DNA from 3 places in the Bacillus sp. D48C genome. Region 3 is predicted to be linked to each of the others. Evidence: riboswitches for the same ligand, from Rfam matches in the RefSeq annotation. Region 3 holds a riboswitch; each other region holds the start of a gene.
What was found. Region 3 has a riboswitch for cyclic di-GMP ahead of ACLBXA_RS12380 (SpaA isopeptide-forming pilin-related protein). Riboswitches for the same ligand answer to the same signal wherever they lie in the genome.
Positions count from the first base shown of each region.

Region 1: linked by a shared signal. The riboswitch ahead of ACLBXA_RS23605 (methyl-accepting chemotaxis protein) and the one ahead of ACLBXA_RS12380 (SpaA isopeptide-forming pilin-related protein) in region 3 are both predicted to bind cyclic di-GMP.
Region 2: linked by a shared signal. The riboswitch ahead of ACLBXA_RS00655 (WxL domain-containing protein) and the one ahead of ACLBXA_RS12380 (SpaA isopeptide-forming pilin-related protein) in region 3 are both predicted to bind cyclic di-GMP.

Region 1 is NZ_JBKFAQ010000012.1:61,822-69,288, reverse strand. Features, by position in the region: gene ACLBXA_RS23610 (non-ribosomal peptide synthetase family protein) at 1-2,433, opposite strand, end outside; gene ACLBXA_RS23605 (methyl-accepting chemotaxis protein) at 2,568-4,310, opposite strand; cyclic di-GMP riboswitch class I at 4,445-4,529, opposite strand; gene ACLBXA_RS23600 (anaerobic C4-dicarboxylate transporter family protein) at 4,811-6,124, shown strand; gene thiE (thiamine phosphate synthase) at 6,241-6,909, opposite strand; gene thiM (hydroxyethylthiazole kinase) at 6,915-7,467, opposite strand, start outside.
Region 2 is NZ_JBKFAQ010000001.1:105,362-112,828, forward strand. Features, by position in the region: gene ACLBXA_RS00640 (catalase) at 1-737, opposite strand, end outside; gene ACLBXA_RS00645 (ATP-binding protein) at 919-2,172, shown strand; gene ACLBXA_RS00650 (ATP-binding protein) at 2,169-3,389, shown strand; cyclic di-GMP riboswitch class I at 3,656-3,744, shown strand; cyclic di-GMP riboswitch class I at 3,813-3,901, shown strand; cyclic di-GMP riboswitch class I at 3,969-4,057, shown strand; gene ACLBXA_RS00655 (WxL domain-containing protein) at 4,210-6,795, shown strand; gene ACLBXA_RS00660 (hypothetical protein) at 6,835-7,152, shown strand; gene ACLBXA_RS00665 (WxL domain-containing protein) at 7,189-7,467, shown strand, end outside.
Region 3 is NZ_JBKFAQ010000004.1:112,180-119,646, forward strand. Features, by position in the region: gene ACLBXA_RS12380 (SpaA isopeptide-forming pilin-related protein) at 1-4,073, opposite strand, end outside; cyclic di-GMP riboswitch class I at 4,134-4,226, opposite strand; gene ACLBXA_RS12385 (TetR/AcrR family transcriptional regulator) at 4,399-4,935, opposite strand; gene ACLBXA_RS12390 (hypothetical protein) at 5,387-5,812, opposite strand; gene ACLBXA_RS12395 (DUF975 family protein) at 6,037-6,690, opposite strand; gene ACLBXA_RS12400 (PH domain-containing protein) at 6,892-7,467, opposite strand, start outside.

The DNA.
Region 1 (7,467 bases), on a different contig from region 3:
CACTTTATATTCACGAAATACTTCTTCTTTCTCTACTTTTACTTCTCGCTCAATTCGAGCTAATCCATATATCGTTCTTTCTTTAAAGAAATCTTGAATTGTTAAATGTGAGAAATCTTCTTTTAACAATGTTAAGACTCGTAATACTTTCAATGAATGTCCACCAATTGTAAAGAAATCATCATGCACTCCAACTTTTGAAATTCCTAATACTTCCGCCCAAGCGCGCGCTATTTGTTTTTCTGCTTTATTAGAAGGTGCAACATATTCTTGTAGACGAACCGGTTCATACTTTTCTTCTAACTGAGCTAACTTCTTAACATCAATCTTTTTATTAGGTGTAAGTGGTAATTCATTAATATAAATTAGTTTAGATGGCACCATATAATCTGGTAATTGCTCTTGTAACTGATAAACTAATTCTGGTATTTCTTTTTTATTTAAAGTTGTATAGAACGCGATTAAATATTGGCTACCTTCCTTACTCTTCTTAGCAAAAACAGCATTTTCTTTTATATTATGATTTTGAGAAATTTTACTTTGGATTTCTCCTAGTTCAATACGATGTCCTCTAATTTTTACTTGATCATCTTTCCGATGTAAAAACTCTATATTTCCATCCTCTAGCAACTTAACAATATCACCTGTTTTATATATATTAACTATAGGATTAAAAGGGTTCGGAATAAAAGCTTCAATTGTTTTATTAGGTTTATTAAAATACCCTTTTGCTAATCCTACTGAATCTATATATAATTCACCAGGTACACCAATTGGACAAAGATTCATATTCTCATCCAAAATCATAACTTGATAATTAGAACATGGTTTACCAATGGGAATACTCGCAACATCCTCATTTAACTGACTAGGTATTTTATAAGTTGTCGTCACTACTGTACATTCTGTCGGTCCGTATACATTATGAATTTCAACATTTGTACCTATTCTTTCTCTCCACAATTTAATAACCTCTACAGGCAACATTTCACCGCCAATCGCAATTCTTTTTAGGGAAGCTAGCTTATATATATCTTCTTCTGCTAAATAAGTTGCTACTTGTCGAACAAAAATTGTTGCTAATGCCAAGATCGAAGTTGCTTTCACTTTATAGATTGCATGTGCAAATGCTTCTACAGACAATCGCTCTTCCTCTAATAATACATACAAGTTTCCTCCACAGAATAAAGAAGCAAATGACTCCCATACAGAAGCATCGAAACTAAAGGAAGGAAATTGGGCAAATACATCCTCTTCTGTCAATTCATATTGCTTTTGCATCCAAATGTACAGATTAACAACGCCTCTATGTGCTAACATCGTTCCCTTTGGATTCCCTGTTGAACCAGATGTATAAATCATATAAGCTACATCATCACAATGAATAGACAACTTTACATCTATATCTTCACAAGTTTCACTATCATACATTGAAACTGTTTGAACCCCATCACATGTTATAGGCGTCTCTTTCATCAATATAACTTTCGCTTGGCTATCTTGAATAATGTACTGTATTCTACTTTCCGGATAATCTGGATCAATCGGAACATACGCTGCACCAGCTTTTAATATAGCTACCATACTTACTACTGTGTCTATGCTACGTTTCATAAATATTCCAACATAGTCTCCTAATTGGACGCCGTTTTTAATTAACATATGAGCTATTTGATTACTTTTTTTATTTAGCTCCTCATAAGTTAAAGTACCTTCCCTTGAAGATAAAGCTATACGATTTGGAAATTGAGTAACAGTATTATAGAACATATCGACGATACTTTTCTCAGGATATACTGCTGTCGTATCATTCACTTGACTATAAAGTGCCATCTCGGCCTCTGTAATAACATTAAAATCATTTATATAATTATTATTATTTTGTAATGTATTGATTAAAACACCTTTTATTTGTTGTGCATAACGAGTAATCGTTGTCTCTTTCCAATTAACACTATTAAATATTATTTCTACGCTTTGCATATTTTTACTGAATACAAATTGTAATGTATTCGTGTCTTGTAGCTCATAATATGTTTCACCAATAATAATAGGTGACATTTCATATAATGTATTACCGTTTTGAAACTCTTCTATTTCTTCCTCATTCATTTCTTTAATTTGTTCCAGTTGCTCTTCAATCTGTAAATTCAAACTTTCATAGGAGAGAAAATTAGAAATTTCAATAGTAATCGGAAATAAACTTCCTCTTACATGATAAAGCACGACAATATGTTTTTCTTTAGAAATATGATATAACCACGTTGCAGTCGCTCCTATTAAATCTACAATGTGAGTCAAATTTGGAAATAGTTCAGTTTTTCTTTTTACCCCAAATTCTGTTCCTTGAACATCTTTAGGTATTTTAATACTTCCTTCTACTTTTCCTAAAAATTCTTTTACCATCTCATTATAAGAAATTGCTAATTTCATATTTATGTAAATTCCTCTCTCAAATATAATAAAGGTGTGAAAATTCACACCTTTTTCATCCCTTATTAACGGGCAAATTAGTTCAATTCATAATCAAAGGGGGATCCCCCTTCGATTAGAATTGATCTTTCTTCTTATTCACTTTTAAACTCACCAATTAGCTCTTGTAATTCCTGAGAAAGCCAACTTAAAGAAGTCGCTAATTCTGCAATATCTTGTACTGATATTTCTTGCTCTTTCATGCTTTCTTCAACATTACTACTGCTGTTGGCATAAGTATTTGCAATATGTGATAATTCATTTACGACTTGAACAATATTCTGGCTATTTTGTAAAATGTCACTCGAATTACCAGAGACAGCTTTTACTTGATCTGTAACAGATTGCGCTGATTTTGAAATTTTTTCAAAGAAATCTCCACTACTTTGAACAAGTGAAATTCCAGTTTCTACTTCTTTTGAACCTTTTTGCATTGAAACTACAGCATCTTCTGTCTCAGCTTGTGTTTCACCAATTAATTTCGCTATATCTTTTGCAGACGCTTCAGTTTGTTCTGCTAATTTTCGTACTTCATCAGCAACAACTGCAAACCCTCTTCCAGCTGCTCCAGCACGTGAAGCCTCAATAGAAGCATTTAAAGCTAATAAATTTGTTTGATTTGAAATACCTGTAATTACAGTTACGATATCACTAATTTCTTTTGACCTTGTTTCTAACGAATAAATGATGGAAGATAAATCCTGTACTGCATTTTGGATTAAACTCATTTGATTAATAATTTGTCCAATCACTTCATTACCTTCAATTGAATGTTGCTCCATACCTTCAGAAGCAACCGCAACTTGTTTTGCAGCCCCAGTTATCTCTTCTACCTTATCTTCCATTCCATGTACAATTCCTAAACATTGTTGTACTGAAGTTTTTTGAGACTGTGCCCCTACTCTTAAACCTTCAATAGAACTTGCAATCTCTTGAACTGCCATACTGTTTTCCTCTGTACTCGCCGACAATTCTTGTGAAGAAGAAGAAACTTGCTCAGCAGTTTGCCTTACTTTATCTATAATCCCTTTAAATTTTTCAATCGTGTTATTGAAATAAACATTAATAATTCCAATATCATCTGGTCTTTCTTTTAATTTAATACTTAAATCACCTTCACCAATTTTACGTAATCCTTCTCGTAAATCTTTTAATGGAGCTAGCGAGTGACGCACGATAAAGAATTGAGTAATAGTCGCAATTGCTAATGAAATAATGATAAAGAGTAAGCCCTGTATCATAAACTTCTCTTTTGTAATAGGAACAATGGAAGCATCTAAGTCAGCCGCAATAATTGCAACAATATTGTTTTCTCCATCTGTAATTGGTTCTAATATTGTCACCCACGAACCTATTTCATCTTCATATACTTCTGTCATTTGGGCCTTTTTCGTATCAATGACCTTATCGTACGCCTTCATCCAATGAGCGGGTTGTTCATAATAATCTCCCGGCTTTATAGGGAATGCATTTGTTAACTCTGTAGTCAAACCAACGAGTTGTAATTCCCGCTTTTCATTCGGCTTTGCTCCTGTAACATACGTTTGTCCAACACTTTTCAATTCTTTTGACACTTCATCTAATTTCTCTGTTAACTTTTCTTTTTTCACTTTTTCGGCTGTAGGATCTTTCGCCATGTCTCTAACTAATTCTACATCCAATTTTTTCAACACTATTTCTCCTGTTTCAATAGACTGTCTTTCAAATAAAGACATCATACTATTTTGAAACATGTTGAAACTTAACGCACCCATACTTCCAACAAGTGTCAAAATAACTAATACGGTTAATAAGACGTTCTTTTGAAGGAACGATAACTTATGCCAATATTTTTTCATTAATATCCACCTTCCTTAATGATTCTAAACAAAAAAACAAAATATATGAATATTTTGTTTAAAGATGTTTCTCAATATGTTCGAGAATAAAAAAAAGCCAATGTAAAAGCATTGGCCAAGACCAACCCTATCCGTCCGGTAACTGGCTAGCATAGCCTTTCGACCTTAGCTCCTGTAGTTTTGCGTCCTCATGTTTCCATCAGTTTGCCTTTCTCGCTGAACGAGTTGAACGATATGGGAGTTCTATGAGAATCATATATTCTCTATCAAAGGTTACAACATATAAATCAAAATGTCTACTTATTTAGAGATATAAATACAAATTTTTAACGAATTGCTTTTTCGAAATAATTTCAAAAAGTACGTGAATGTTACTTTTTTTGTGTTATATAATAAAAAATGTATAAATAACAAGGATTTCTTCGGGTATTTATTTAATTTTCATTCAAATTAAACTATTCGAATATATCTTAACTAATGAATTTCGGAGGTAGTTTATCATGTTTTGGCTACAATTTCTTACCTTGTTACTCTGTATTTTTATTGGTGCACGCCTAGGCGGAGTTGGTTTAGGAGTAATGGGTGGAGTTGGTATGGCAATACTCGTTTTTGTCTTCCACTTACAACCAACCGCGCCTCCTATCGATGTAATGCTTATGATTTTGGCAGTAATTACAGCCGCTGGTGCTTTGCAAGCTGCTGGAGGAATGGACTATCTTGTTCACCTAGCTGAAAAAGCATTACGAAAAAATCCAAAGCGTATTACTTTTTTTGCTCCAATTGTTACTTATTTATTCACACTATGTGCAGGTACTGGTCACGTTGCCTATTCTGTACTTCCTGTTATTGCAGAAGTCTCTCGTGAATCAGGGGTTAGACCGGAACGCCCAATGTCGATTGCCGTAATCGCTTCTCAACAAGCAATTACAGCTAGCCCAATTTCAGCTGCCACAGTTGCTCTTTTAGCAATGTTAGCTGACTATAAAATCACTTTATTAGATATTTTAAAAGTGAGTATTCCTTCTACTTTCATTGCTTGTATGTTAGCAGCATTCGTTGCTAGTAAGATGGGAAAAGAATTAAATGAAGACCCTGAATACTTAAAACGATTAAAAGAAGGAATGATTCCTAAGCTTGAAGAGAAAAAAGAATTTGTAGGTGTAAAGGGCGCCAAATTATCAGTTATCCTTTTCCTTGTAGGAACCTTCCTTGTTGTACTTCTTGGTTCATTTGAAGCACTTCGTCCAGGATGGATAGTTGATGGGAAGTTAGCCCGTCTTTCCATGCCGAACACAATTGAGATGGTTATGTTAACTATCGCGGCTCTTATTATTATTTTCTGTAAACCAAATGTAGAAAGCATTGTGTCTGGTAACGTCTTTAAAGCAGGAGCAACAGCAGTTGTTGCTATTTTCGGTATCGCTTGGATGGGAGATACTTTCTTTAATGGAAACTTAAATATGATTCAAGGATCTATTCAGCATTTAGTAACAAGTGCACCTTGGCTATTTGCCATCGCACTATTCATTCTATCTATTTTACTGTACAGCCAAGCAGCAACAGTACGTGCCTTAATGCCACTTGGACTATCCCTTGGTATTCCACCAGCACTACTGATTGCGATGTTCCCTGCAGTAAACGGATATTTCTTCATTCCAAACTACGGGACAATCGTTGCTGCCATTAACTTTGACCGTACTGGTACAACAGGTATCGGTAAATACGTATTAAATCATAGCTTTATGATTCCAGGCTTAATTGCAACATTTACTTCTATCGGAATTGGAATGCTTTTAATTTCTATTATGTTTTAAAGAAAAAGCACAAACCCTTATTTAAAAAGGTTTGTGCTTTTTTAATCAAATGTTTGTTTAAATTTTTTGGGCAGTCTACTTCTCGATGTAGCACTTAAAATACTACATGTCCTTTTCTACAAACTTCTCTTTACTTCTTCAGCTAATTTTCTCGTACTTTCATACGCAGATTCAGCTAAACTAATTGCTGAAATAACTGAAACACCGTCCGCACCCGCTTCTATAACTGCCGCTGTATTTTCAATTGTAATCCCACCAATACCAACGATTGGCACTGTAATTCCTTGTTCTCTAAAATAAGCTAATCCTTTCGTTCCTTGAACCGCTTTCGTATCTTTTTTCGTACTCGTTGGGAAAATAGGTCCAACACCTAAATAATCTGCTCCATTTTCGATTGCAAAGCGTGCTTCTTCAATTGTATGAGCAGATACGCCGATAATTTTATCTCCCATTTTTTCACGAACAGATGTAATCCCTTCATCATTTTGTCCTACATGAACACCATCTGCATCTAATTCAATGGCTAATTCTACATCATCATTTACAATGAAAGGAACACTATATTCCTTACAAAGCGTCTGCAATTCTTTTGCAAAGCGCACTCTATCTCCTCCGATTAAAGAACCTTCCCCCTTCTCGCGAAACTGAAAAAGTGTCACTCCACCATCTAACGCTTCTTTCAATACAGCTAAAGGATCCCTCGTGCAGTTATTACTTCCCATAATAAAATACACTTGTAATAACTTAGACATTTTCTTTGTTTCAATGCGCATCGTATGTTTCATCCCCCTTACTCTAACTCCTCAATCTTCCCATACTTCTCAATATCAGCTGAAGTTGTATTCGCTAATTGATTTAAAAATTCAATTTGGAAACTACCTGGCCCTTTTTCTACTGTTTTAACAGCTGCCAGTTCCGCAGCTACACCATAAAACGTTAATGCGGCTACTACTGCTTTTACATAATCTTTTTCTACTGCTACAAATGCTCCTATTACCGAAGTTAGTAAACACCCTGTTCCCGTAACCTTTGTTAAAATAGGATGACCATTTCGAATAAGAACAGTTCGCTCTCCATCTGTAACAACATCTTCTTTTCCAGTAATGACAGCAACTGTATTTAGTTCATCTGCTGCCTGCCTTGCAATACTTACAACATTGCCATTTCCAGTACCAGCGTCTACCCCTTTAATTTCCCATTTCTCATTAATAACGTTTGCTATTTCAGCCGCATTGCCGCGGATAATTGCTAAATCTATTTCGGCTGGAATATGTCTCGCAACTTCTGTTCGATACGAAGTTGCTCCTGCACCAACTGGATCAAATAGTACTGGCACATTGTTC
Region 2 (7,467 bases), on a different contig from region 3:
AACGAATGAACGCCGAGCTTTGGCTTCCAGTGGAATTTCACGAATCGTGACTTTCCATTTTTATTAACGAAACGAAATGTATGAACGCCAAATCCTTGCATCATTCGAAAGCTTCTTGGAATTGTACGATCGGACATAATCCACATCATCATTGCAGCTGATTCTTGATTATTGGCGATGAAGTCCCAAAAAGTATCATGTGCTGTTTGTCCCTGTGGAATTTCATTATGCGGCTCTGGTTTAAGGGCGTGAATAAGATCAGGGAATTTAATGCCATCTTGAATAAAGAAAATGGGAATATTGTTTCCTACTAAATCAAAATTTCCTTCTTCTGTATAAAATTTAACGGCGAATCCTCTTACATCTCGATTCGTTTCATTTGCTCCTTTTGATCCAGCTACTTCAGAGAAACGAATGAAAAGCGGTGTTTTTTTTGAAGGGTCTTGTAGAAAATGGGCCATTGTTAGCTCTTCTAAAGATTCATATAACTCAAAAATGCCATGTGCTCCGTATCCTCGTGCGTGAACGACTCGTTCTGGAATTCGTTCACGGTCAAAGTGAGAAAGTTTTTCTCGCATAAGGAAATCTTCTAGAAGGGTAGGGCCACGATCTCCAGCTGTTAAAGAGTTTTCATCATTTGAAATTTTAACACCTGTATTTGTTGTCATCTCCTTTCCTTCATTTTCACGCGTGAAAGATTGGAGTTGTTCTATCTTTTTATTTTTTTTGCCGTCCATAAAAACACCTCCCATAATATACGTATTATTGTTTATGGTTTTTATGCTTGTATATAGCATGAAGATGTTGCATCGTTGGGATGATTTTCCTCAAATGTGCGATTTATCTTTGTTTGTCTATGAAAATCATTTATTATAATAAATGGTATTCTTCGAGATATTATTTTGAAGGGGTGTTGAAGTGAAAGAAAGTTTTCTATCATATAAAGAAGAAGAAAGGAATGCAAAAATCCTTTTATGGGTGTTATATGTTATTGTTATTGTATATCAAATTTTCTATGCAATTGTATTAGACAATAAATCAATAATGGATAAGGGATACAACATAGTATGGCAAGTTATTTGCGGAGTAGCAATACTGTGCGTGAATATATATTTAATGAAAAAAGAGAAGGCAAACCTTGTTAAATATGCATGGATATTTGCATACATAGGGATAGAAATCGCTAATATATTTTCGTATATTTTTTATAATAAGGCGGCGTTTGATGCGACAAATATAATAGAAATTATTCTCATTTTCTTTGTACCCATATTTTTAAATAAAAAATTTTATGTAATCTTACTTTCTTCTATTGTAGGAAAATATTTAATTTATTTATTTGTATTAGAGGAAATAAAAGCATTTATGTTCCTTATTATGTGTACACTTATGTTAATAGCTGCATATATCATTTTAAACCGATTTTTACAATATCTTTCAGCTGTAAAGGAAAGTATTGCGATTGCTAGTGAATCACAAAAATTAGCAGTAATCGGAAAAATGGCAGCGACGGTTGGACATGAAATTAAAAATCCACTCGCTTCATTAAAAGGATTTACGCAATTACAAAGAGAGAAGCATGAAGAGGATCCTGTTTATAAACGTATGATCTTTGAAATAGAAAATATGAATAATATGATAAGTGAGTTGATGGAAGTTGCTACATGCAAGCCTTCTATTTATAAGAAACATGATCTGGGAAAAATTGTATTACAAGCAACAACAACTCTTCGCGAAAAAATGAATGAATTAAATGTGCAGCTTATTTCTAATGTGGGAGAACAAACAATAGAAGTTGAATGTGATGAACGAAGAATAAGAGGAGTCTTTCTATATACGATAAAAAATGCTTTAGAAGCAATGGAGCAAGGTGGCATATTACATTTACGGTTAGAAAATAAAGGGAAAGAGTATGTGATGATCAGCTTAATTGATAATGGTCATGGTATTAAGCAAGAAAACTTAACCCGTGTTACAGAGGCCTTTTATACAACGAAACAAGATAAAATTGGTCTGGGTCTTACAGTAGCGAATCGAATTGTCGCCGAGCACCTTGGTGAGTTACATATTTCAAGTGAAAGAAATACTGGAACGAGAATAGACATTATTCTGCCAAGGAAGTGTGGAAATACTGAAATTCAAGTGGAAGAAAAGCTAGGAGTTACCATATGAATAAAGGCTATATATTTAAAAATGAAGAAATAAAGGCGTTGAAAGTATTTTTAAGTTTATTTTTTATTATATTTTTTGTGTATGATCTTGCCTATGAATTTATCGTACCTTTAATCGCGGGAGAGCAAGAAGGCGTAGGAAAGTTTGAAGATGGTTTAGGTTTATGGCTTTACTTTTTGATGGTAGTATTGTTTTGCATTGGAATATACTTTATGAAATGGAAGAATGTTTTTGCGGTAAAGTATATTATTCTAATTGGCTATAATGTATTAGATTGTATCCACAACATTATGATTTATTATGGTAGCGATGCGGAATTTGACGGTGGAAATATAGTAGAAGTATTTTTTATTTTGTTTGCACCAATCTTTGTGAATAAAAGATATTTCTGGTTAGTTCCAGCGATACTTGTCGGGAAGTACGCTTTTACAGGAATCATTATTCAATCTTCTCTCGTTTTAATCCCAATGGCATTATATAGTGTATTTACTATTATATGTTGGATTATATTTTTGAGGGTTCAGTCTTACGTTCGTACGCTTGAGATGATGGACAAAGAAATAAAACAAACAGAAAAACTAGCAGCTGTTGGAAAGATGGCAACGGTTATTGGTTATAAGATTAGAAGACCTTTAGCAAACTTAAAAAAACTTGTGAATAAACAAGCAGACAAGCATCCAGAGGATAAAATTTATAGTGATATTATGAAACAAGAAGTAGATCGGATTCATATAATTGCTACAGAACTTAGTGGATTTGAGAAATCTAAATCACTAGAATCAGAAACTCATAACATACAAGAAATTATCTCTTATGTTATTCGAGTTATGGAAAAGCCTGCTTTAAAACAAGGAGTCCACATACAAGGTATTTACAGTAAAGACTTACCATCAATTACATGTGATGAAAAACGATTAAAACAGGTCTTTTTTAATTTAATTAAAAATGCAATTGAAGCAATGTCAGTTGGCGGAACAATTACGATTAAAGTTACTGTAAAAGAAGGAATCATCGTTCAAGTGAAAGATGAGGGATGCGGCATTCCGAAAGATAAAATTCCAAAGTTAAACGAAGCCTTTTATACAACGAAAGAAACAGGAACTGGTCTAGGTTTAGTAGTTACAGAAAAAATTATTAAAGATCACAACGGTAAAATGAGTTTTGAAAGTGAAGTTGGGGTTGGAACGACGGTTGAGGTTATGTTACCACTGCATTAACTACAAAAAACATCACTTATTTGGAAGTGATGTTTTTTTATTTTATCCCGCTATTTGCCGGGCAGCCCGATTGGTGAGGGCTGATTAAAGTTTCACTTTATCTATAAAGAATGTATGATGTGTTTTTAATATCAAAATGTTTTTTGAAAGTTTTCATTATGGATTTTCCGGGGGGAATTTAGACTATAAAAATTAATTATTTTTTTCTAAAAAAACTATTTTCTTTTTTGGGTTTTAATGGTATATTCAAAACACGATAAATAAATTCCTATATTTGGCACACTATTCGAAAGGATAGGTCGCAAAGCTAAGAGTCTAAAGTAATGAAAATTACTATGATAGTCTGGTTGCAGTTTGGATTTTCACACATAGTTGTATGTATGAAAATCGAAGAGGCAACTGGACTTTTTGTTTTCTTAAAAAAAAATAAATGGGCACACTGTTCGAAAGAATAGGTCGCAAAGCTAAGAGTCTAAGGTAATGAAAATTACTATGATAGTCTGGTTGCAGTTTGGATTTTCACACATAGTTGTGTGTATGAAAATCGAAGAGGCAACTGGACTTTTTGTTGTCTCAAAAAAAATAAATAGGCACACTGTTCGAAAGGATAGGTCGCAAAGCTAAGAGTCTAAGGTAATGAAAATTACTATGATAGTCTGGTTGCAGTTTGGATTTTCACACATGTTGTGATATATGAAAATCGAAAAGGCAACCAGGCTTTTTATTTTTTCAGAATACACATTATGATTGTAAATTTAGTCGATTAATACATTTAATGTTCGGAATATTCTGTGCATAAAAAGCGAGGGAGGGAAGTACATTGCAAAATCAAATAGGGAAATTTGGGCGTATACTTCTCGCTGGAGGAATATTATTTACACAAGTTGGTGTGCTAGACTACTCTGCAACGAAAGTTTATGCGGTTACAAATGACGAGCAAGGACGTTTTATCGTTCATATGGATAAACAAGAAATAAAAGTTGATGAAAATGTAGTATTAAAGATTACAAATACAAATAAACAAGATGCTAATATCGAGCTGAAATTATCTAATGAGCAGCTCTTTAATGAAGAAGAAACGAAAAAAATGAATGAAAATAATAAAGCGATTCAAAACATTTCAGTAACAGAAGATCACATTGTAAAAATTGAAAAGAATGAACAAAGTAATTTTATCGGTGACGTATATGTAGTCATTCAAATGAAAAAAGCTGGAGAGTACAAATTTGAACCGATAGTGAAGTTTGAAGGGAATGAAAAGAAAATTGAATCTCCTTCTCTACATGTTGTAGAGAAAAAAGAGGCTTTAAATGTAGCTATTTCTGATGAAAATCCAAAGGCTTCAGAGGAAGTTGTGAAAAAAGAAAAAAATGAAAAAGTAAAAGTATCGGAAGAAAATAAAAAACAAGAAATAAAGCCTACTAATGCTGAAGTTCCAAAAGAAACGAATACTTTAGAGAAAGAAAAGGTTAATGAAGAACTCGTATCAAAGGAAAATGAATTAAAAGAGAGCAATAAGGTAAACGAAAATAATCAGGAATTACCTGCTATTCAAGCTGAGAAGGTATTAAAGAGCCAATCTCTACTAGCTGCTAGTCCTGTTACAAGTATTCTTAGATATCCAAATGTAAAGGTAATAAATAATAGAACAGGTGAAGGGCCTTCTATCCCGGGTAAATATGCTTTTAGATTTGTTTGGAGCCCACAAGTAACATATGAGGTAAAGGGTAGTAGCAATGACAGAACTGGTCAAAGTCAATATACATTTAGAAATTCAAATAGAGAACAGTACGTATTAGTAAAAAAAGCTGGTGAATATCAAGGGAAATGGATTGATGTCCGTATTAATATTCACTCTATGACAGCTTCATCTGTAGATGTTAAAACACCAATAACTAAAGGTGATGCAAAAAACTTTTTACAATTATATGGGAACGGAAGGTCAGGACAAACTTATAATGCTTCCTTTGAATTTTATGAACACGGAACAAGTAAAAAAGTACCATTAACGGCAATGTGGAATTTCAAAAGGATAAATAGTTATAAAAATGTAACGTTACGTAATGATGGTAGTCATTTAACGAATTTATACGTGTATGATACGAGTTCAATTAGGTATCAAGACAAAGGGAATAATAAAATAGAGTTTTCTGGAACAGCAGGCCCAGTAGCTACTCCAGAAGCAGATATGACAATTACATTTGATAATTTAACAGAATTACCGCTAGAAGTTAGATTAAATGCTTCAGGTGTTAATGTATCATACGACCAATTAGCGATTGCACAAATTGAAATTCCAGCTCCAAGTGTAATAGGAGATATCGTGGAAGATAATTCCCGTCAACTTTCTTATAAGGTATATCAAAATATGCCTGCTCAATCGAAAGATATTCACTATGCGAAATCTTTTGTATTAGAAAGTGAAGTGAATAAGGATTTTACTGTGAATGATGTTTCCATTCAAGATGTGGAAAGTGGAGATGATGTAAGTAGCTTCTTTGATATTAGCAGGAAAAACAATAAGGTCACTGCGGTTGCGAAAGCAAATGCGCTAAAAACAGAAGAATTCAACGGGAAAATTTACGAGATGACAATTACAGGTTCTCCTGTAAAAGGTGCTGATGTAATGAAATATTATAAAGATGGTTATCTTGAAATACCGGTGTCAGCTAAAAACTATTTAGATGACGATAAGAATGGGCAAGATAGTAATCGAGATGGAATCGCAAAAATAAGGTATAAAGGTATTCCGACTGGGAAACCAGTCCCACAAAAAGTAGTGCAAGGAACAGATTTAACAAAAATGGATATTTCTAAATTTGTGACAGATTTATCTGTAGATACGAATTTGGATGTAGATAAACCAATATCAGTAATGAAGTTAATCAATATTCCGGATACAAAAACAATAGGGAATCATACTGTAACGGTTGTAATTGAAACGAAGCAAGGTGTACAAGCGGAGATTCAAGTACCGGTTACTGTCGTTGATGGGACTTTAAAGTTAGTAGACGTACCAAAAGAAATTACCTTTGGAGATGTAACAATTCCATCGAAAACAACGACATACACACCGAAGGCGATTTCAAATTCTTTAAAGGTAACCGATAATCGTGTTAAAAAGCAAAAATGGAGTGTATATGTAAAGGAAATTACACCATTAACTTCAGCGCAAAATGACACATTGACGGGAGCATTGATTTACAAACGAAATGGAAAGGATACACCTTTAAGTAATTCTAGTATAGAAGCATTCTCGTATACTTCTAAAAACGACGAGGAGGTTTCATTAAATTGGAAGGAAAACGAGGGAATTCATTTACAAGTAAAACCAGGGCCGAATGTCAAAGCAAATACAAAATATGCTGGACAGCTAGAATGGACATTAACCGATGCTCCTCTCTAAAAATATATGAAATATATAAATTTTAGAAAGGAGAGAGTAATGAAAAAAATAGTTGGTATTATCGTTTCCACAGTTATATGTGTGCCGTTTCTTATGGCAAATGTAGTAACGGCTACAAGTACGAATTCAAAAGCGGGTATTACATTTTCGAATAGCTATACACCAAATACATCAACTGATCCGACAAAGATAAATACAAAAAAAGAGACAGTTGATAAAAATAAAAATGGAGATAAATATTTACCGAAAACAGGAGGCCAGACACGGGACTTCAAACAATATATAGGATTGTTTTCGATTGTTTTATCTCTATATGTATTCAAAAGAATTAGGGGAAAGCAAGTGTATTCAAAATAAAAAATAGATGAAAACAGAGAAAAGGGGAAGGTACATATGAAACTAGCAAAATTAGCATTAATCGGTGCAGTATCATTAACATCAGTTGCAGCAGTAGGAACTTCAGCATTTGCGGAAGAGAAAGCAAATATGAAATCAAAAACCGATGTAACGTTTATTGAAGATACAAGCACAACAGATCCAAACAATCCAGAAAATCCAAATGAAAAAGTTACACCAGAGAACCCTGATGACCATGAAAAAGGAACAAAAGGTCCATTAAGTATTAACTACGTTTCTAACTTACACTTCGGCGAGCAAGTTATCTCTGGTAAT
Region 3 (7,467 bases):
GAAATTGTTGCTTTTCCATCTTTATCTGTTTTTACTTTCGTTACTACTTTGCCTTTTTCATCTTGCACTTCGAATGTTACGCCTTCTAATAACGCGCCACTTTCTTTGTCTACTTTTGTAATCTCTACTGAACCTTTATCTAACAGTTCGTTCTCTACTTTCAATGATAAAACTTTCGTCATACCTTTTTTGATTTCGAATAATACTGGTTCTGTTAATTTTTTGTAACCTGGTAAGCTTTCTTTTTCTACTAATTTATACTTTCCTACTGATAAATCTGAAATTGTTGCTTTTCCTTCTTTATCTGTCGTTACTTCTGTTACTACTTTGCCTTTGTCGTCTTGAACTTCGAAGACTACGCCTTCTAATAATTTTTGACTATCTTTATCTACCTTTGTAATTTCTACATTTCCCTTGTCTAACATTTCGTTTTCTACTGTTAAAGCAAGAGATTTTGTCATGCCTTTTTCAATTTGGAAAATAATCGAATCTACTAATTGTTTATATCCTTTTGGTGCTTTTACTTCTACTAACTTGTATGTGCCGACTGATAAATTAGTAACTTGTGCTTGTCCTTTTTTATCTGTCGTTATTTTAGCGACTACTTGTCCTGCTTCATCTTGAATTTCAAAGACTGCATCAGCTAAAACATCTTTATTTTCTTTATCTACTTTTGTAATTTCTACATTTCCTGTATCTACTAATTCATTTTCTACTGTTAGCTTTAATGCTGTTACTCTACCCTTTTCAATGTCGAATGAAATTGGCTTTTCTAGTGGTTTGTATCCTGCCGGTGTTTCTACTTCCACCAACTCATACTTCCCAATAGGTAAATCTGAAACGTTTGCTTTTCCTTCTTTATCCGTCGTTACTTTCGTAACTACTTTTCCTTTTGAATCACGTACTTCAAATACAACATTTTCTAATGGAGCTTTACTATCTTTATCTATTTTTGTTATCTCTACATTCCCTGTATCCACCATTTCATTTTCTACTTTTAATGATAGAACCTCGGTCATGCCTTTTTTGATTTCAAATGATACTGGTTTTTCTAGCTTTTTATAACCAGGTAAACTTTCTACCTCTACTAATTCATACTTTCCTACAGGTAAATCTGAAACATTTGCTTTTCCATCTTTATCTGTCGTTACTTTTGTAACTTCATTACCCTTTTCATCTTGGACGATGAATGTTACTCCCGCTAACGGTGCTTTATTATCTTTATCTATCTTTGTTATCTCTACATTTCCCGTATCTACCATTTCATTTTCTATTTTTAATGATAGAACTTCAGTCATGCCTTTTTTGATTTCAAATAATACTGGATCTGTTAGTTTCTTATAGCCTGGTAAACTTTCTTTCTCTACTAATTTGTACTTTCCTACTGATAGATCTGAGATTTTTGCTTTACCATCTTTATCTGTTTTTACTTCCTTTACTACTGTTCCAGCTTCATCTTGCACTTCAAAGACTACGCCTTTTAATGCTTTTTTGTTGTCTTTATCTACTTTTGTAATTTCTACTGAACCTTTATCTAACTGTTCATTTTCTACTTTCAATGATAGGACTGTTGTCATACCTTTTGTAATTTCGAATGATACTGGTTCTGTTAGCTTTTTGTAGCCAGGTAAACTTTTCGTCTCTACTAATTTGTACTTTCCTACTGATAAATCTGAGATTTTTGCTTTACCATCTTTATCTGTTTTTACTTCTGTTACTACTTTTCCTTGCTCATCTTGCACTTCGAAGACTACGCCTTCTAATACTTTTTGACTATCTTTATCTATTTTTGTAATTTCTACTGAGCCTTTGTCTAACTGCTCATTTTCTACTTTTATTGATAAAGCTTTTGTCATACCTTTTGTAATTTCAAATAGTACTGGTTCTGCTAGATTTTTGTAACCTGGTAAGCTTTTCGTCTCTACTAATTTGTACTTTCCTACTGATAGATCTGAAACGTTTGCTTTTCCATCTTTATCTGTTACTACTTTTCTTACTACGCCATCTTTCTCATCTTGGACTTCAAATTCGACACCGGCTAATACTGCCCCGTTTTCTTTGTCCACTTTTGTAATTTCTATATTCCCTTTGTCTACCATTGCATTTTCCACTTGTATTGGGAATATGCCGTCCCCTGTTACATTTACTTCCAACTCTGTTTCTTTTAATTGGTAGCCTTCAGGTGCTTTTGTTTCTTTTAAAATATATTTTCCTGGTGCTAACGGTTTAGAGATTGCCTTACCATCTTTATCTGTAACAATATGTTCGACTACTACACCGTCTTTTACTATATCAAACTCTGCATTTTCCAATGGTTTTTCACCATTTTCCGAATCAATTTTCTTTACTTCAATTTGACCCTTTTGCATAGTATTTTTAATTTCAATTGTTTTTGTTTCTCCAGCTTGAAGTGTAACCTCTACTGGGCTTGTTAATTTTTGATATCCTTCTGGTGCTACTGTTTCATAAACTTTATACGTCCCAGGAGCTAAAGTTTGAGGTACTGAAAAACCTTTTTCGTCCGTTTTTAGTTTTGCAACAACTTCATTTGCACTATTTCGAACTTCAAATTCGGCACCTTTTAACCCTTTATTCGGATTCTCAGAATCTGTTTTATGAATCAGTACTGTACCATCTTTTGGAGCTTCAGGCGGCGTAATAGTTACTTCTTTTGATGTTAATGTTTTATCATCAAAATGCAATTCCGCTTTATTAGGAATCTTCTTATCTACGTAAGAAGATAAGTCTGCATTATTTTTTATTTTCGCCTTGATACTGAGATTGATTATCTGGTCTTCATATGACTTATAGTCAAAACTCTCACCAAACGTAAATGTTACTTCACTTCTTTGTTTATCTATATTTAACGTTCCTTTAGAAGTAATATCTTGGCCATTTTGATCATACACTTTTGCCTCTAATACTTCTAAAACATCTTCTAAATCATCACTAATTACCATAGATGTGTATTTAGGAGGATCGTTCGGTATATGTGTACCAACTTGGTATTGAATAACTTGATCCATTTGTGTTAACTGCTCATTCTCTACAAGCTTGCCATTCTCATCAACTATATTTTTTTCAATGCTAGGTGGATTATTGTCACCTGAACCGGATCCTCCTCCACCACTTACAAATACTTGTCCTACTTTTTCTTCAGTTTTAATATTTTTACCTTCTAATTTCACAGTATTTTTATGAGGCTTTGCAGCAGGATTTGTAACCTTTGTTTTATATCTTAAAATATAACCTTTTGAACTGTCTGGAAACTCAATTGTAAATCCAGTCTTCGTTGCATTTATTTTAATGTTAGATAAATCTGCTGGCTTAATATTTGTTGGTGCATAACCATCTTCAAATACAGCCTCTTCTAATACTACGCTGTCTGTAATTAACTCATGCCCAGGTCCTAATGTATCTGTTAATTTAAGATCTTGCATTTCTGTTCCAGTTGCATTTACGTATACAAGCCAATCAGCAATTGAAGGATCTTCTTGATTATAAGAACCCCATTTCAATAAATTTTCCGTATTGGGCTGTGGCTTCGGTCTCTCTGTCGTATTATTTACACTTACTTCTTTATTGACGATTTGACCATCAACGTTAAATTCTAATGGAATTTCTTTAACACCATCATATGCTTCTAGACCAAAGTAGAATTCTACGAATAAAGAGCCTTTAATGTTATTCTTTCCTTCTACGTAATCACCCATAGTACACGTTAATAGACCCTTTTTCATCTCACATGTACCAACTGTTTTTCCTTCAGCATCTTTTAAAGGAAAACTCATATTCATAAGGTCTTTTCGAAACTCTTTTGGCATATCAATTGTGAATTGATCTCCACTTTTTATTTTTTCTTTAGCTGACCACTTCACTTCTACTTTCATACCATCTGAGGCTTGATACGGTTCAGATGTCGTGCCATCAGTACGGGAAATATTAATTTCGTCCACTGGACTTTTCATCACAGCAGCTTGAATAACTGGAGCCCACACATTCAGCACTGAAAATAATACTAGAAAAACTAATGAAACCATTGAAATATGCCTTTTAGTACTTTTCATTTGCATAGTTCCCTCCTATTTTTTTATATTTATATAACAAAAAAAGACCGTCCGGTTGCATCAAAAATGTGCAACCAGACGATCTTAGTAACCAATATGTATTACCGTAGACTCTAAGCTTTGCGGCCTATCCTTTCGAATAGTGTGCTAAAAATATCTTTTATTCTTTTTTTGTTTCATTTTCCTCTTAAACCAAATATTACTATACCGTCTGGACGGTTATAATTCAATACTCTATAAAATTGTTCTATTTTTCTAATAAAAAAAACAATTCACCACTACATTAAATAAGTAATGGTGAATTGTTTTCGTATTATATAGTTCGTATATTCTATTTATATGAATTATCAATAAGAGCTTGAATCACTTTTTCTCTTAACTCGGGGCTTAGTCTGCCAACCCCTAAATATTCCGAATACCATAATCCATCTGCTGCTAATCTAATAATTGTTGCACAAACTGAATCTATCTCATCGTTTTCTATATTCTTTTGCAGTTGCTGAAATGATTGTTGTAATGGCTCAAGTAATTCAGGTTTTAACATGAATGCTGCCATCATACTACTAGACAACTCTTCTGTTCTTCTCTCATTACTTAATCTTTCCTCTACAAAAGAGCGAACCCATCTCCCTTTCCTCTCTGAGTCTTCCGCTACTTTATTGTAAATAGCGCCCTCATAATCCTCTATCCCTCTGACTATCATACCTTCTATTAAAGCTTCTTTATTTGCAAAGTGATACAATAATCCACCTTTACTTACACCCGCCTCTTTTGCCACTGCTTCTAAGGTTAATTTAGCAACCCCTTTACATTGCACAATTTGAGAAGCGGCCGCCAAAATCTTTTGCCGCGTTATGCTGATACTCATTCCTTTTTAAAACCCCATTTCTACTAAATTTATATAAATACGAATCTTATTTTTAATATTGTTGATTACTACTAAGTATTTTCTTTATACAACAAAAGCTTCATTACCTTTGAATTTTTAGTTACTTATTCTATTAAAAATTTCCATATCATTCAATATGATAACATTAAATACACAAAGTCGACTATACATCTATACTTTTGTATTCATTCCTAATATATCCATCAATAAAATTTACCGATGTAGTCCTTCTTATTACTTTATAAGACGGCAGTAATTCTTTCAGCATTAAATAAAAAATGTTATTACTCCCATCGAATCGAGTAATAACATTTTACTTAACAAATTCGCGGCCAACTAGCATCCTTCACATCTTCACTAGTCGGTTTTCTAACTGATCCAATAAAGTGAAACTTTATATCCGCAACATGGACAGGTGTATTTCATTTTGTCACTCCATTATTAACTTGTTTTCCCATATATTCCGACTCACAAAGAATGTAACAGCACAAATCATAGTTATCCCTATGAAAAATGTATTAGAATCTTCATATGTAGTTGGAATGCCTACCGTTACGAAAACAATACTAAAAGCTAAAAATAGATATAATAATAAAGATATAATATAGCTTAGTTTAAATCGTAAAATGATACCTCTAAACAATAGCTCACCAAGTAGACAGCCACCTAAAATAATAGGTACTCCGAAATACAATGTAAGGACTCCCATTTGCGCAGTAGATTGAATTATCTTTCCAATTATGTTCGGCGAAACCAGCTCACTATCGTTTCCCATCCTATCATATAAATCAAGTGCTGTTGCTGAAATAAAGAAACTTAATATAGAAAATGAATACGGTATTAAAAATTTGCTCACTCTCATTCACCTCGCTTTTTTCTTTACATATATTATTCATTATTTCCTATCATTTTTACATAAAAAAATAACCCTCTATGATAAAACATAGAGGGAAGCATTTCTATATAAAAATCTATACCTTATCCTGAAGTGAATCCCGAAAATAGGACAAATATCAAAACACCTAAACCATCTGCTATCTGCTCCCTACATTCTTTAGGGTAGATAGTTTATATGTTTTATTAGAAAGTAGTGCTCTCTTTTTTATAATATTCTTTTGAAATCTCTTCATAAAATGCTGCCGATGTCGAGTAGAAATAAGGTACTAACCATAAGAAACCGATTCCTATAGTAAGAATACTTAATATGAACCAGCCTAAGAAACTTAAGCATAGTAAAAAGTAATCCATTTTATGTCCATTCATCATATGACGACTCTCAGTAATCGCTTGATTCGCTGTATATTCTGGATGATCATTCAAAATAAAATATGTCATAGAATAAGAAAATGATTTAATAATACCTGGAATAATAAGAAGTAATGTCCATAGAGTCAAGTATACATACATTAGTAAATATGTTAAAAACGACTTCATCAACTTACTTCCATCGCTAAACCATCTAAATATATGACCAATGCGAGCATCAGTCCTACGAATTGCATTTAAAACAAGATAATAGGCACCTATTGTTAATGGACCAATAACAAGCATTACAATAATACTTACTGTGAGTGAATCACTTGCTTCTTCCCAACCCCAAAATATCGAAAAAATACCTGTGGTTAGCATTTCAACAGCTCCAATAAGGATTCCAATTAATAAAGTTGCCCCTACCGCTAATCCCCATCTTCCTTTTAATGCATCAAGTGCTTCTCTTTTCAACTGACTTATCATATATAACCTCCTAATACTATTTATATTTTAGTATACCATTTATATCAAAAATTCCACAGATTCCTCTAAAATAGAAGAATATTACCTTTTTTCATACATATTAATACATGTGTGCTGTAGTTGTACTGCTCTATCACTTAAACCACTCATTTCCTTATAACAAAAAAAGCCTGCCCTTCATAATAGGCAAGCTTTCTCAAATTATTCCTCCCTCATTCTCTTCTTATACCAATCCTGCATTCTCTCCGCGTCTTCTACTCTCGTATGCTCTATTTTATAACTAGATGATGCACTAGAAAACTTATACGTACATAAATCCGCGCGGCGCTGGAAATATGATTGTGTCTTCTCCATTGATTGGACGTGTCTTCTTCTAATAAGTCCTGTGTATTTTCCGACGCTACGATAGACAAGTGTAATTTGTTCTCCGTTAACACTGTAACCATTTGTTTTAAATGTTGCGTATCCAAGTGTAAAGATAAGGATTGCGAGCGGAATTAATGCCCACATGATGAAGTGCTTTTCAGAGTATATACTTATTCCAATAAACGGGATTGCTAGCATTGCGAAGAAAATGAAACTATCAATGAGATAGCGGCGTAATGCTGCTTTTGGTAATGCAATAATGTTTGCATTCAGTTCGTATGGTAATTGTAAATGGGCGAGTAACTGTTGTACTCGATCTTTTCGAATGATTGGGTGCAGTGTAACCTTTTCTTTTTCGTCACTCATTCCTTTACTTTGAATGACTTCTACTTGCACAGCACAATAACCGAA